3 regions of the Caballeronia sp. INML3B genome follow, and region 3 is predicted to be linked to each of the others. Evidence: predicted binding sites of a transcription regulator. Region 3 holds the regulator's gene; each other region holds the start of a gene.
The links. The regulator LexA, encoded in region 3, represses DNA repair genes until DNA is damaged. The targets are predictions, from matches to a motif close to ACTGTATNNNNATACAGT.

Region 1 (4,665 bases), on a different contig from region 3:
CGATGAGTGACCCGGTCTTTCAACCCTTGCACCAACAGTACCACGATGGAACTGATGGCACTCGACATGCCGACAATGGCCAGCCACTGCGGCCAGTTGATCTGAGTCAGAAAAGCTGGAATCTGCTGCCATTGCTGCAATTGGGCCTGCCACATCGCGCATCATCCTCGTGAGCTTCGGAGCAGGAATTATAAGGAGTTCTGCGCGCGCTCCCGAGAACCAGCAAGGCGTTCCCGCCCGTCGTGTGTGCTTTATGCGACGCGATCGCTAATTGACGGTCAGTCCGTATTGCGATTTGCCTGTACGCGTGCTCCCGCGCATGGCGGATTTAAGCGGCTAATCAAGAAAGGTAAATCCCTTTGTGGCCAACTTTCTTTCCGCGCTATGCTGGGTTCTCGCGCACGAGATAATGGAGACACACAAAAATGATCTTCTATCACCACGGTGCAGCGATTCAACCGTCGGTCACACGCGTCGGACGAACCTATGTCGCCCGCGCCTCTATCCTGGAACGCGACGGCCACGCCACCTCGTTGGGCGATCTCGGTGCATTCGCAAGCAGGGATGGTGCATACCGATTCGCCATCCGATGCGCATTCGCGTTTGTCGACGGGCAGACGCCGCCGCTTCCGCCATTCGAAATGGATGCGCGCTATTCGCGCGGGCTAAGCACGAACCCTTCGGCATGAATCAGCCGGCCACCGAGCTACGCCGCGAGTCGGTGCTCATAGTAGAAGCGGTCGCGGTCGTCCAGAATGGCGTAGAGCGCGTCAAGATTTGACGGGTTCGGATTCAGCCACGCCTGAACATTCTCCGGTTTGACCGGCACGATACAACGGTCGTGGCCGGCAGCAGCGACTTCCACCGGCGGTTCGTCGGTGATGGCCGCGAACGAAAGCAAGTCCGGCTGATCCTTCGCCGTCCAGCGCGACCACAAACAGGCGACCAGCATGTCACCGCCCGAGTCAGGCTTGAATTCGAGGGCGACATTTTCGTCTTTCTCGCCGGGAGCAAGCGCTCGCCCTTCCATACGTGCGCGGCTCACATTCTCGTAAAAGCGGTTCACGATCATGATGCCGTGGGAATAGCCGAACAGCGGTCGCCAGAAGCCCGAAAGACTGTCGACCCGGCAGTTGTACGTGCCGGGGAAACGCGTATCGTAATTGGCTGGCTTCCCGGCAACGCGGCACTGATACCGCATCGGCTTCACGACGTACTCTCCGTTTTCAACGACGAGCACGGGCGCGTAGTGACCCGGGAAGATGCGCGAATCCCGCGGCTGTCCTTCGGTTCGCTTGAGATCTTCGAGGCGGCGCAGCGCTGCGTCGATCTTGTCGGTCGCAATGCGCTTGCTCCCGGCGGCCGCCTTTGTGGTCTTGCCCTGCAGGGAACGCTGCGCATCGGCGAGGCGAGTTCGCTGCCTGAAGAGCTCCTGCTCCAGACTGGTCGCCTGCTCCGCATTGTAACGATCGATGAATGCCTTGATCTGCCGTTCATCGTCATTCTGCGGATTGAGAAACGCGTCTTCCATCGCCTTCGGGATCTTCGCCTTGCTGCCCTCGGCACGCTCCCAGAAGAGGCGCGCAAACTCCCGGATGTCCATCTGCGCGCCGAACATCTTCACGTAGCGTCGATAGTCCGCCTGAATCTGCGCCGAATAACACATCTGTCATCGTCTCCTGTTTCGTTGCCTGGCCGTGTCACAGCGATTCGCGGCAGAGCCGCATCATCTTCTGGACGACCGTGCTCGCATGATTCAGCCCCATGTCGCCGGTGAAGAGCGCCTGCACATCCGATTGGCGAACCGCAATGCCTGCTTTCTTCAGATCGTGGCGAGCGATCTTGAACGCCAGTTGGCCGATCCGAATGCGCTCGAGCCAATGCATCATGACGAGGTTGCGCTTAAGCCAGATGCGGCAGCTCTCCACGACGTGATCCACTCGCCATTCCTGTGTCAGCGCGTACGAAGCGGCCACGGTTGCCACCAGAAAGCACAGCAGATCCGCTCGCGCGCCTGTTAGTTCGTCAATATCGGGCTTGCTCATTTCGCTCCTACTTGGTCCCAACCTGCCAGCCGTCAAGATGCACGTGCGGACGAACGCGGGACTTTTCAACAACGCGGACTTCACGTCGCTCGCCGCAGCGCATTCCTGTGCCATGCACAAACGGTCGCGCCCGCGACAGAATCGGCGACCCCGCACACTATCGTCCACCTCCAGCGATTGAATTCTTTAACGTCTTAGTCCTGACCGTCCGGAAGAACTCGGCTCGCCCGCGTTGCCACCCGCGATGGCGTCGTCAATTGTCGCGTCGCCGCACGCCCCGCTTAGCTTGGCGACAACGGTCGCGGCCTCGGCCTCGGGTGTTCTCGAAGCATATTCATCGGTCGGCCTCCACGGGAGTCTGTAAGACGAAATTCACTGCTTCAGCTTTTGCGCTACACTACTGTATAAATATACAGTGATTGATCAACCCCTTCCACCATGGCCGCCCTGCCGCAACACATCGAGACAATCCATGCGAGCCTCTGGCGCGGCTCGGAACTCGCGCGCGCCTACGGCAAAACCATCGACACCGGCTACGCAGCCCTGTCGGCGGAGCTGCCGGGCGGTGGCTGGCCCATCGGCGCCTTGGTAGAGCTGCTGGTCCAGCAGCCTGGCATTGGTGAGATGCGGCTGCTCAAGCCTGCGCTTGTGGCCGCGAGCAAACGGCCGGTCGCGCTACTCCAGGCGCCGCACGTGCCGAACAGCCTGGCGTTTTCGTATCTGGGCCTGCCGCTGGACAAGCTGATGATGCTGCGCGCGCCCAAGACGGCCGACGCACTGTGGTGCGCCGAGCGCGTGCTGAACGCCCGAAGTTGCGGCGCGCTGCTCTTCTGGCAACAGCACATCCGATCTGAGGCCTTACGGCGATTGCATCTCGCGGCACAAGCGACGGAAACCTTACTGATTCTGGTTCGACCGCTTGCCGCCGCCCAAGATTCTTCGCCCGCCGCATTACGGCTGGCGGTGCGGCCCGCCGACAGCGGCATCGTCGTCGATGTCGTTAAGCGACGAGGGCCCATCCGAACCGACCAACTGTCCATCCATCTTCAACCGTCTCCGATTCTGCTCAGCCCTCATGGCCGTGTTCGTCGCCATCTTCCTGCCCCGGCTTTCGCTGGAGGTGTTCCGTCCGAGATGGTCGTCTCCGACTGAACACGGCTGTGTGGTGCTCGAGCGTGACAAGGTCATCGTCCTCGACCAGGCAGCCAGAGACGCAGGGGTGATGGTGGGCATGAAGCGCGGCGGCGTCGCGACGCTCATGGCCAACGCGTTGATGTACGACCGCTGCCCAACCCGTGAGCTCGACGTGCAGCGCGAGGTCGCCTTCGCTCTACTGCGCTTCTCTCCTCAAGTGGCCGTGCGAGAAGAGGAAACCATCGTCGTCGACGTGACAGCGAGCCTTCGGCTTTTTGGCGGCATCGCGCAGGTTTGCCGGCAGATCCGAGAGGTGGTCAATGCGATTGGCGTAACCGCTCGCATGAGCGTCGCGCCAACGGGTCAAGGTGCGTGGCTTCTTGCCAAACGAGGTCGCCGGCGCGTGCTCAAGATGAGTTCGCTGGAACGCACGCTCGGCGAGTTGCCCTTCATGGTGAGTCCCGAAGTGCGGCCCTTCGCCGAGTGGTTCAACGGCCTCGGTTGCCGAGTGCTCAACGATATTCGACGCCTGCCGCGTGCAGGTCTCAAAAAGAGGTGTGGCGTGGACTTACTGGACTCTCTTGACCGCGCCTACGGCCTGTCGCCCGAACTTTATGAATGGCTCGAGTTGCCACCCTCCTTCAGCGCGCGCTCCGAACTGCCCGATCGCGTTGAACATGCTGAAGCGGTCTTGTTTTGCGCGCGACGACTGATCGTGCAGCTGTGCGGATGGCTGAGCGCGCAGCAGCTCGCGCTCACGCAGGCGACGATCACGCTCGAACATGAACGGGGCCGCCAGGCGATCGAGCCGACGACGATCGACATCGCGCTCGCGGAACCAACCTGGCATGAGGAGCACCTCGTGCGACTGCTCAAGGAGCGGCTCGGACGCATCGAGCTCGAAGCGGCCGTCATCGCGGTACGCTTGGCTGCTTCGAAAGTGCAGCCAGCCGAGCCGCCGAGCGACTCGCTTTTCCCCGATCCCGGCGGATCCACGCAGGATCACAATCGCCTGCTCGAACTGTTGGTGGCTCGTTTAGGTGCAGAGAATGTGTTGCGTCCCGCGCCGACGTCGGATCATCGCCCCGAACAGGCGAATCTTTGGGTCCCGGTCCAGGACACCGTCAAAGCCTGCCCGCCTCCTGCTGAACTGCCGCGGCCAACGTGGTTACTCGATACGCCTGTGCGGCTGATGATCAACAATCACCGGCCGTTTTATGGTTCACCGCTCAAGCTCGTCTCGACCGGCGAGCGTATCGAAGCCGGCTGGCATGACGGCGAACTGGTAACGCGCGACTACTACGTCGCGGAAGCTGCCGATAAGAGCTGCTACTGGATCTACCGTGAACGACCGAGCGTGAAGACCGAAGAAGTCCGCTGGTTTCTTCATGGACTCTTCGGATAATCGGTGGCGTCGCCGTGGATCTTTTCTCGTCGGCCCTACCCGACTACGCGGAGCTGTTCGCGTTCACAAACTTCTCGTTTC
Region 2 (4,665 bases), on a different contig from region 3:
GTGATACGTCGCGACAACCTGTTTATCCCGATACGGCACGACGCGTCCCAGATGCGCGGATAGCGTCGCGCGTCGTCCGAAAAGCGCCGTCAACGCCGTCGCGCCGAGCGTAACGATCACGCGCGCGCCGACCTCGTGCAATTCCTGTTCGAGCCAGTACGAACACGCTTCGACTTCCTGTTGCGCGGGCGTCTTGTGCAGACGCCGCTTGCCGCGCGGCTCCCACTTGAAATGTTTCACCGCGTTGGTCAGATAGACCTGCTCGCGCGGCATGCCGGCGCGCTGCATCGCTTCTTGAAGCAGTTGCCCCGCCGGGCCGACGAACGGCTCGCCCTTCAAATCCTCCTGATCGCCGGGCTGTTCGCCGAGCAGCATGATGCGCGCATCGGCCGGGCCCGCGCCGCGCACCGCCTGCGTCGCGTTGCGCCACAGATCGCAGCGGCGGCACGTGTCGAGCGACGTGGGCGCGTCGCGTTCGGGTTGTGCGTCCCGCGCCTGTACCTGCACCGCCTTGCCGCCGAGCGCGCCGACGCGCTGCGCCTGCGCGACGCGACGTGCGCCGCCGCGCGCAGCGCTCACGAGTTGCGGAATCAGCGCACCTTCCGGCAGCCCTTTCCAGAAACGCACCGGCATGTGCTGTTCGAGTGCGGATTCGTTCAGGCGCGCGGGATTGAAGATGCTGCGGTAGTAGGTCATCCAGAGCGCTTCGGCCGCGTCGGGCGTATCGCTCGCATGATCCGATGCGAGCGCGGGGCGGCGTTCCAGTTGCAGGCGCTCGCCGTCGAACATCGCGGCGCCGTCGGGCGTCGCGATGAGCCACGTCGAGCGTCCCATGCGTGCCGCGAAATGCTCCGCGCCCCAGGCGAGGACGTCGTGGCCGGGCTCGTACCACGCCACATATTCGGGGGCGCCGAGCGATGCCTCGCGCTGCCGGAAGCGCACGTACGCGATCATGTCGTGCTGCGCCCGGCGCACCGCCTTCGCCATCCTGTAGAGGCGCGCGCCGTCTTCATCGGCGGGCGACGCAACTGCGCGGTCGCCTTGCGCCCAGCGCCAGAGAACGCGATAGAGGAAGCTCCAGCGGCGGGCATCGCGGAAATGCGCGGCGTCCTTCAAAAGCGACGCGAGTTCGCGTGACACGCGGATTTGCGGCCCGTGAGCTGCGTTGGCCGCGGGCGCCGGTTCGCTGAACAGCGCCGGCTGCGCCTCCGGCGTGCGCCAGTCGATCGCTTCGGGCGTGAGTCCTTGCGCGAGCGCATCGAGCGCGGCGACGCGCCATGCGTCGAAATCGTCGTCGATGACGATGACGTGCATCAGATCAGCGAAAGCTGCACGGGACCGGTGGCCAGCGCGCGCCGAAGATTTTCGGACGGCGACTCGGCAAGCGGCGGCCGGTAATCCGCCGTCACGACGAAAGGCTTCACCTTGTCCATGCCGCAGCGCAACTTCACGAGATCCTGATAACGCACGCGCCGCGCACGCCGCAGCTCGACGATGCGCTTCGCATTGCGCATGCCGATGCCGGGCACACGCGCAATCATGCGCGCGGGCGCGGCATTCAGATCGACGGGAAAGCGGTCGCGATGCGCGAGCGCCCACGCGAGCTTCGGGTCGACATCGAGCGGCAGATTGCCGGCATCGCCGAGCAGTTCGGCGGCGCCGAATCCATAGCCGCGCATCAGAAAGTCCGCCTGATACAGGCGATGCTCGCGCAGGAGCGGCGGCGCTTGCGACGGCACCCCCGACGGGCTGTCGGGAATCGGGCTGAACGCCGAGTAATACACGCGCTTCAACTGATATGAGCCGTATAGCGTCTCAGCGGTGCCGAGGATCGTGCGATCGTCGGTTTCGTCGGCGCCGACGATCATTTGCGTGCTCTGCCCCGCCGGCGCGAAACGCGGCGCACGCGGCTCGACTTCCGACTCCTCCCGCGCGACGCGAATGTTGCCCATCGCCAGCCTGATCGTGCGGCCGCTTTTTTCGGGCGCGAGACGCTCGAGGCTGATTTCGGTCGGCAACTCGATGTTCACGCTCAGGCGGTCGGCGTGGCGTCCCGCTTGCGCGATGATCTCCGGGTCGGCATCGGGAATCGTCTTCAGATGGATATAGCCGCGAAAGTGATGCTTCTCGCGCAGCGTCTTCGCGACGAGGACGAGTTGCTCCATCGTGTAGTTCGAAGAACGAATCACGCCGGAGCTCAGGAACAGTCCGTCGATGTAATTTCGGCGATAGAAGTCGAGCGTCAGGCTGACGACTTCCTCCGGCGTGAAACGGGCGCGCGGCACATTGCTGGACCGCCGGTTGATGCAATAGCGGCAATCGTAAAGACAAAAGTTCGTCAATAAAATCTTGAGCAGCGACACGCAGCGGCCGTCAGGCGTGAAGCTGTGGCAGATGCCCGAACCGGTGCTGGCGCCGAGACCGTCGATGCCGCGCGACTCACGTTTCGGCGCGCCGCCGCTCGCGCATGAAGCATCGTACTTGGCGGCGTCCGCAAGGATTTCGAGCTTTTCGGAAAGGTCCATCTTGCATATGATACTGTATGTATATACAGTATGTCACGAGAGGTGAGGAGTCAAACGCAAATACGCTTGCGCACGCTTCGCGCCTGCCCGCGAAACACATTTCCCGGAGCCTTTTTTATGCGATTCGACTACAAGACTTTCCATATCGATTGCACCGCGCGTCACGACCAGGACGGCAGCTACTACGCTCACGCGAAGATCACGCATCTGCCGGACGAACACGCGGCGCACGTGGAAGTTTTCGAATCCGGCGAACTCGATGCGTTCGCGACCGAATCCGATGCCGTGCATTGCGCGCGCGCGTGGGCCATCGAATGGTGTGACGAGGCGCTTGCGTAACGATCGCGTCGTTTCCCGCAGCATGGTCTGATGCACCGCCATTGCCGCGCGCTCGCGGGCGGCACGGCGATTGCGCAAGTCAAACGGCGACGCTGCAGCATTCTGCGAGGCGGAGCGTATCGAGACCATCGATCAACGGGAGGAAACCATGAAAAACGCAAAGAGAAGTCTGCTTGTTTCGGCCATGATTCTGAGTCTGTCGGGCGCGGCGTTCGCGCAAGGCGCGGGCGGCGGCGCAGGTGGCGGCACGGCGGGTGGCAACGGAGCGGGTCAAGGCGGAACCGGGATGAGCACGCCCAACGCCAACGGTGTGACGGGCACGACCTCGGGCGCATCGGGCGCAAACACAATGGACTCGTCCCAAAGCAGCAAGATGCACAAGAACAAGAAGAGCAGTTCCGACTCGGGTACGTCGAGCGGCGGCGCTGCCAAGTCATACTAAGCGTTTGGAAGTCGTTGCTTCAACGCGCTCGGGCTACTTGCTTGCCCGAGCGCGTTTTTGATGTTCTTCAGCACCCTACCGAAGCATCCCTACCAAATAGGGATTTCTCCCGCTCCTTCATCGCCGTAACGTAGCCACTGAGCGCCATGCGTTGCACTCGACGCGTCTTCTTTCGTCGCGCCGGGTAGCGCATCTTTTGCCATTGGCCGTTGCGCTCGAACCCATCCATCGACAAAGCGGCAAGGAGTCCGAGAATCGTGTTCCCGGCTGCTTGTGCATTTCGTTCAAGGAGCTGGAGCATGAAGTCCAAAGTCAGTCCAACACTTTTCGCGATGATGGCCGCATGCGCGGTCGTCGCCAACGTCGGCGGCATCGGTGCGGCACATGCCGAGGGCATGCCCGCCGATGCGCAGCAACTCGTTCAGACGATGCGCCCGATGTACATGTCGCAGGCCGCGCCGGAGCAGCAGACGGCCGCCATGCCCGCGGCCCAGGCCGATGACGCCGCTTACGGCGGCATGACCGCCGGCGCAGGCGCATCCGCGAGCGGGCGCGCTCAGACCGGCTGCGCCGCGACGCCGCGCTGCGACATCTTCTTCGGTCAGTAAGCGAGCGGAGTTCTACCCGAAGCGAGTCGTCCACGCGAATGACGCGGTGACCGACTCGCCCGGCTTCAACACCGCGCCGCCCTTCATCGCGTGATCGACATGGAGATTGACCCAATCCGCCACGTTGCTCACCGGCTCCACGCAGAGCAAATCGGGATGCGACGCCGGCGCGTACACCACCATGTGATCGAACGGCGCCTCGGCGCTCAACGTGATCGCGCGCCCTTCGTCCGGCCACGCGATTGTCGCCGTACGCGACCAGCCCGCGAAGTTGTTGTCGAGATCGAACGCATCCGGGCACATGCCTTCTTTCGACGCCATCGCATCGACGCACGGATGCGCGCCCGCGTGCGTCGGCAGCAGATCCGGCGTGCTATGCCACATCGCGGCGACGCGTGCGTGAACGCGTGTGTTTCGCGTGCGCGGATAGTATGGGTGATGCCCCATGCCGAAGGGCATCGGCCGATCGGACAGGTTGCGCGCGCAGATCGTGACGGTTAGCGTGTGTGCATCGAGCACGATGTCCTGAGTCGCTTCATACGCGAACGGCCAGTGATGCCCCGCTGCACCCGAAGGCGCGTGCAAAAAATGCAAACGCGCGCGCGAGTTCGACCCCTCGACCACTTTCCACGGCAAGCGCCATGCGTTGCCATGAAGCGCATGAGCGAAGGCATTGCCGTCGCCGGACAGATCGACGATCGCACCGCCGAAACTGAAACGCGCATCTCGGATGCGGTTGCAATACGGCAGG
Region 3 (4,665 bases):
CGCGGCGAGCGAGATGCCCGCGACGGAAGTCGGCAGCGCAAACGGCAGATCGACGATCGCATCGACGATGCGCTTGAACGGAAACGTGTAGCGCACAAGCACCCACGCGACGAGAAAGCCGAACACCGCGTTGATGAGTGCGCCGCCGAGCGCCGCGCTGAACGTGAGCCGATACGACGCGAGCACGCGCGGCGAGGTCACTGCGCGTACGAACTGCGCCCAGTCGAGCGTCGCCGTCTTCGCGAAGGTGGCGGCGAGCGGAATCAGCACCACGAGGCTCAAGTACGCCACCGTGATGCCGAGCGTCAGGCCGAACCCGGGAAGCGCGCTCGGCTTCTTGAATGTGAGGGTCGTCATCCTTGATTGATCCTTTTTTGCGCCGGGGTGAGGCGCGTTGCTGCTTCGGGCGCGCGGCGTCATGGATGCGCCGCGTCGCCCGCTTCTTCTGTTACTGCGGTTGATAGATCGAATCGAACACGCCGCCGTCCGCGAAATGCGTCTTCTGCGCCTTGGTCCAGCCGCCGAACGTGTCGTCGATGGTGTAGAGCTTCAGCTTCGGAAACTGCTTGGTGAGTTCGGCGGGCACCTTGTCCGAGCGCGGCCGATAAAAGTTGCGTGCGGCGATCTGCTGTCCTTCGTCGCTATACAGGTACTTGAGATAGGCATCGGCGAGCTTGCGCGTGCCGTGCTTGTCGACGACCTTGTCGACCACCGCGACCGGCGGTTCCGCGAGGATGCTCACCGTCGGCACGACGATCTCGAACTTGTCGGTGCCGAACTCTTTCACCGAAAGGAACGCTTCGTTTTCCCACGCGATCAGCACGTCGCCCTGGCCGCGCTGCACGAAGCTCGTCGTGGCGCCGCGCGCGCCGGAATCGAGCACGCCGGCATTCTTATAGAGCTTCGTCACGAAATCTTTCGCGGTCTGCTCGTTGCCGCCCGGCTTGTGCTGCGCATACGCCCACGCCGCGAGGTAATTCCAGCGCGCGCCGCCCGAGGTCTTGGGGTTCGGCGTGACGATCGACACGCCGGGCTTCGTCAGATCGTCCCAGTCCTTGATGTGCTTCGGATTGCCTTTGCGCACGAGGAACACGATCGTCGACGTGTACGGCGACGCGTTGTCCGGCAGGCGCTTTTGCCAATCCGCGCCGACGAGTCCCTTGGAGGCGAGCGCATCGATGTCGTAAGCGAGCGCGAGCGTGACGACGTCGGCCTGCAGACCGTCGAGCACCGCGCGAGCCTGTCCGCCCGAGCCGCCGTGCGATTGCTTGAAGGTCACCGTCTCGCCGGTATCGGCCTTCCACTTTTTCGCGAACGCCTGATTGAAGTCCTGATACAGCTCGCGGGTCGGGTCGTATGAGACGTTCAGAAACGACGTCTGCGCGAAGGCCGACGCGGCCATCCCAACGCCCGCCGCCGTCAGCGCCGCCGCCGCGAGCAGGCGCCGCGCGCCTTTGCCCAATCCCAGTCTGATGCTTTGCATTCCCCGTTCTCCGTCTTATCGAATTGACGGAATCAGTCTATCGAGGCGTCTATATGATTAGAAATAATCGTTATTCACTTTTTTATACGTAAAACTGCTAAGAACGATATTCCTGGATGGAAAAAGCGATCGCGGCCGCTAAGCGTGCGCGCGGCAGCCGCAGACGGGCGAACTTAAAGTAAAGCTTGAAAAGCGCGAAATACTGTATAAAAATACAGTCATCTGTCCATCCATACAGTGCACCAAGGGCCCGAGCCAGTGACCAAGACATCAAAACTTACCGCGCGGCAGCAGCAGGTGTTCGAACTGATCCAGCGCGCGATCGACCGCACGGGCTTTCCGCCGACGCGCGCCGAGATTGCGGCGGAACTCGGCTTCAGCTCGGCGAATTCCGCGGAGGAGCACTTGCGGGCGCTGGCGCGCAAGGGCGTGATCGAACTCGCGGCGGGCTCGTCGCGCGGCATCAGGCTGCTCGGCGATGCCTCGCGCTCCGATCGTTCGGAGGACATGCCCCATCAATTCACGCTGCCGCATCAGAGCATCATGCAGCTGTCGCTGCCGCTCGTCGGGCGTGTCGCGGCCGGGAGTCCGATCCTCGCGCAGGAACACATCTCGCAGCATTACGCCTGCGACCCCGCGCTCTTTTCCAGCCGGCCGGACTATCTGCTGAAAGTGCGCGGCCTCTCGATGCGCGACGCCGGCATCCTCGACGGCGACTTGCTGGCCGTGCAGAAGCGCACCGAAGCGAAAGACGGACAGATCGTGGTCGCGCGTCTCGGCGACGACGTGACGGTCAAACGCTGGAAACGCCGTCCGGACGGCGTCGAGCTCATCGCCGAAAACCCGGACTACGAGAATATTTTCGTGCGCTCCGGCAGCAGCGATTTCGCGCTGGAAGGCATCGCGGTCGGGCTGATTCGTTCAGGCGAGTTCTGAGGTCTCCGCGCGACATGGGCGGGAAGCGAAAGTCGGAGGCAAATCATTCGCTCACTTTCGCAACGGGACAAGAAATGTCTCATTGACATCGCAAGATAGCCTCACCAACCGCTTTCGACGTTCAGTCGAGCCGGTTCAAACATAACAAGCATGACGGCCGCCGTGCGCGGTGCGCCGCGGTGCGTCCTATCGTCTGGAGAGTCATCATGGAACGTTTTGCCCGGCTGCTGCCCTTCCGTCAATTCGGCCGCCTGCGCCATCTGCGCGCGCTGATCGCCTGCGGCATGCCGCGCGCCGAAACTACGTCGGATCTCTTCGACGAAATGCCCGCGCTGCCGTCCCAGCAGCCGGCTTTCGCGCGCGTGTCGTTGAACAGCACAGTGCATGCGGAGCCGGAACAGCGCGCGCCGGTGCGTGTCTATCGCGGCCAGTCACGCGTGATTCTGGTAGGCAAGATCGACGAAGTGTCGCGCATGATCGACCGTTGCATCGCGGAGGAAAACGCGGGGCTCACCGGCGGCATCCTCGCCTGAAACGAGGCGCACCGCCCGCAGAATGTGAATTAACGGGATTTATCACGCGCCTGCGAGGTCAATTTCAGATTCACGTTTTGCAGAGAGGCTTCGCCGTCGCATGTCCCGCACTAGCCGCTCCGTCGCCGCCGCAGTCGTCGTCCTGATTCTCGCCGCGGCGCTCGCTTTTATCTATGCGTCGCCTTACATCGCGCTGAACCGCGTAAAACGCGCAGCCGATGCGCGCGATGCGCAGACCGTCAACGAGTACGTCGATTTTCCCGCGCTGCGCGCGAGCCTCAAGGAGCAGGTCGGCGCGCTGCTCACGCGCCGCGTCGATATACAAAAGAGCGGCAATCCGCTCGCGATCATCGGGGCGATGATCGGCGCAGCGCTCGTCGGTCCTCTGGTGGACTCCTATGCGACACCGGACGGCGTCGCGGCGATTCTGAACGGCATTCCGCCGCGCGGCGATCCGGGCGAGCAGCCGCCGCCGGCCGGGAGCGGCTCATCGGCGGCGCACCCGGACGCGCCGGCCCCCGGCGTCACGACCGCGCAGCAGACACCGAAGGTGCCGCCCCAGACCACGGCCGGTTATCGAAGCCTGAACACGTTCGTCGTCACGTATCAGCACGGCGCCGGAGATGCGCGTTACTCGGCGATCTTCCATCGCTACGGCCTCATGACATGGAAGCTCGTCGCGGTCGATCTCAACGGGTGACGCGTCGAACGTCCTCTTCAGGCGCCGGCTTCGGCCTTGACCGGTTTCGCGGCGTAGGCCGCTTCATCTTCGGCCTCCGCCGATTCACCGGCCTGACAGACGGCTACAAGAATGCTGCACTTCACGCGGTCGAGCAACGGAGTGTTGCCCGCGCCCATCCACCAGCGCGCGAGACCGTTGCGGCAGCGATGCCCCACCACGACGAGATCGACCTGAAGGCTTTCCGCAAGCGCCGCGATTTCGTCGATCGGGTGCCCGAACGCGAAGTGTCCCTGCGCCTGAAGACCCCGCTCGCGCAGCCAGTCGACGCCTTCCTGCAAAATATCGCGCGCGGCCTCCTCGAAGCGTCCGCAGGCCATATCGGTTAGCAGTCCGGCGCTCTGCGCAATGCTCGATCGCATGTCCACCACCGCGAGGACGTGCGTCTCGGCATTCAGGTCCAGCGCGAGATTCGCGCCTTGCCGCAATGCCTTGCGACCCTCTCTGGAACCGTCATAGCAGAGCAGGATTTTTCGGTAGCTTTCCATCATGACCTCCCTGGCCAACTTGCCCTTCGCGCCCGCTCGATGCGACCACAGCGCGATTTACCCGCGGCGTTGCTTCATCATCGTGTGTCGCCACATGCGTGGCAACGCTGGAAAACGCTTACCGGCGCGAACATGCTAGCTCGCACCGTGCCAGAACTCTGAACACGCCAACGGACAAGCCTCTGGCACTTTCGGCCGGAACCGGTTCAACGCTCGCCGCACAGGTTTGAAACGCGCCCGCCGCACGCGGTTGCACGCCAGGCATCGCCTTGGTGCAATGGATTACACTAGCCCGCTGGATTTCCCCACGCGGTTTTCCCGGCACGAATGCATGACTGATCAAACATTGCAACAGCGCACTGCACGCGGGTCCGATGAAAGCGGCGCGCCCGCCATCGAGTTCAGCGAAGTAAGGAAGCACTACGGTGAACGCACCGTCGTCGATGGTCTCTCGTTCGATGTGCGGCCCGGCGAATGTTTCGGACT

Region 1: imuA (translesion DNA synthesis-associated protein ImuA) is a predicted target of LexA. The motif match lies at 2,445-2,462, and genes of this name have one in related genera.
Region 2: NCS58_RS26330 (putative DNA modification/repair radical SAM protein) is a predicted target of LexA. The motif match lies at 2,538-2,555, and genes of this name have one in related genera.

The regions. Positions count from the first base shown of each region.
Region 1 is NZ_JALQDI010000075.1:5,222-9,886, forward strand. It holds gene NCS58_RS30810 (hypothetical protein) at 1-155, opposite strand, end outside; gene NCS58_RS30815 (hypothetical protein) at 426-689, shown strand; gene NCS58_RS30820 (SOS response-associated peptidase family protein) at 707-1,666, opposite strand; gene NCS58_RS30825 (hypothetical protein) at 1,701-2,045, opposite strand; gene imuA (translesion DNA synthesis-associated protein ImuA) at 2,484-3,197, shown strand; gene NCS58_RS30835 (DNA polymerase Y family protein) at 3,121-4,584, shown strand; gene NCS58_RS30840 (error-prone DNA polymerase) at 4,599-4,665, shown strand, end outside.
Region 2 is NZ_JALQDI010000059.1:111,742-116,406, reverse strand. It holds gene NCS58_RS26335 (UdgX family uracil-DNA binding protein) at 1-1,314, opposite strand, end outside; gene NCS58_RS26330 (putative DNA modification/repair radical SAM protein) at 1,314-2,525, opposite strand; gene NCS58_RS26325 (hypothetical protein) at 2,643-2,864, shown strand; gene NCS58_RS26320 (hypothetical protein) at 3,013-3,306, shown strand; gene NCS58_RS26315 (hypothetical protein) at 3,606-3,914, shown strand; gene NCS58_RS26310 (aldose 1-epimerase) at 3,927-4,665, opposite strand, start outside.
Region 3 is NZ_JALQDI010000008.1:5,014-9,678, reverse strand. It holds gene cysT (sulfate ABC transporter permease subunit CysT) at 1-357, opposite strand, end outside; gene NCS58_RS07060 (sulfate ABC transporter substrate-binding protein) at 449-1,483, opposite strand; gene lexA (transcriptional repressor LexA) at 1,742-2,419, shown strand; gene NCS58_RS07050 (hypothetical protein) at 2,626-2,952, shown strand; gene NCS58_RS07045 (DUF2939 domain-containing protein) at 3,053-3,652, shown strand; gene NCS58_RS07040 (universal stress protein) at 3,670-4,179, opposite strand; gene nodI (nodulation factor ABC transporter ATP-binding protein NodI) at 4,511-4,665, shown strand, end outside.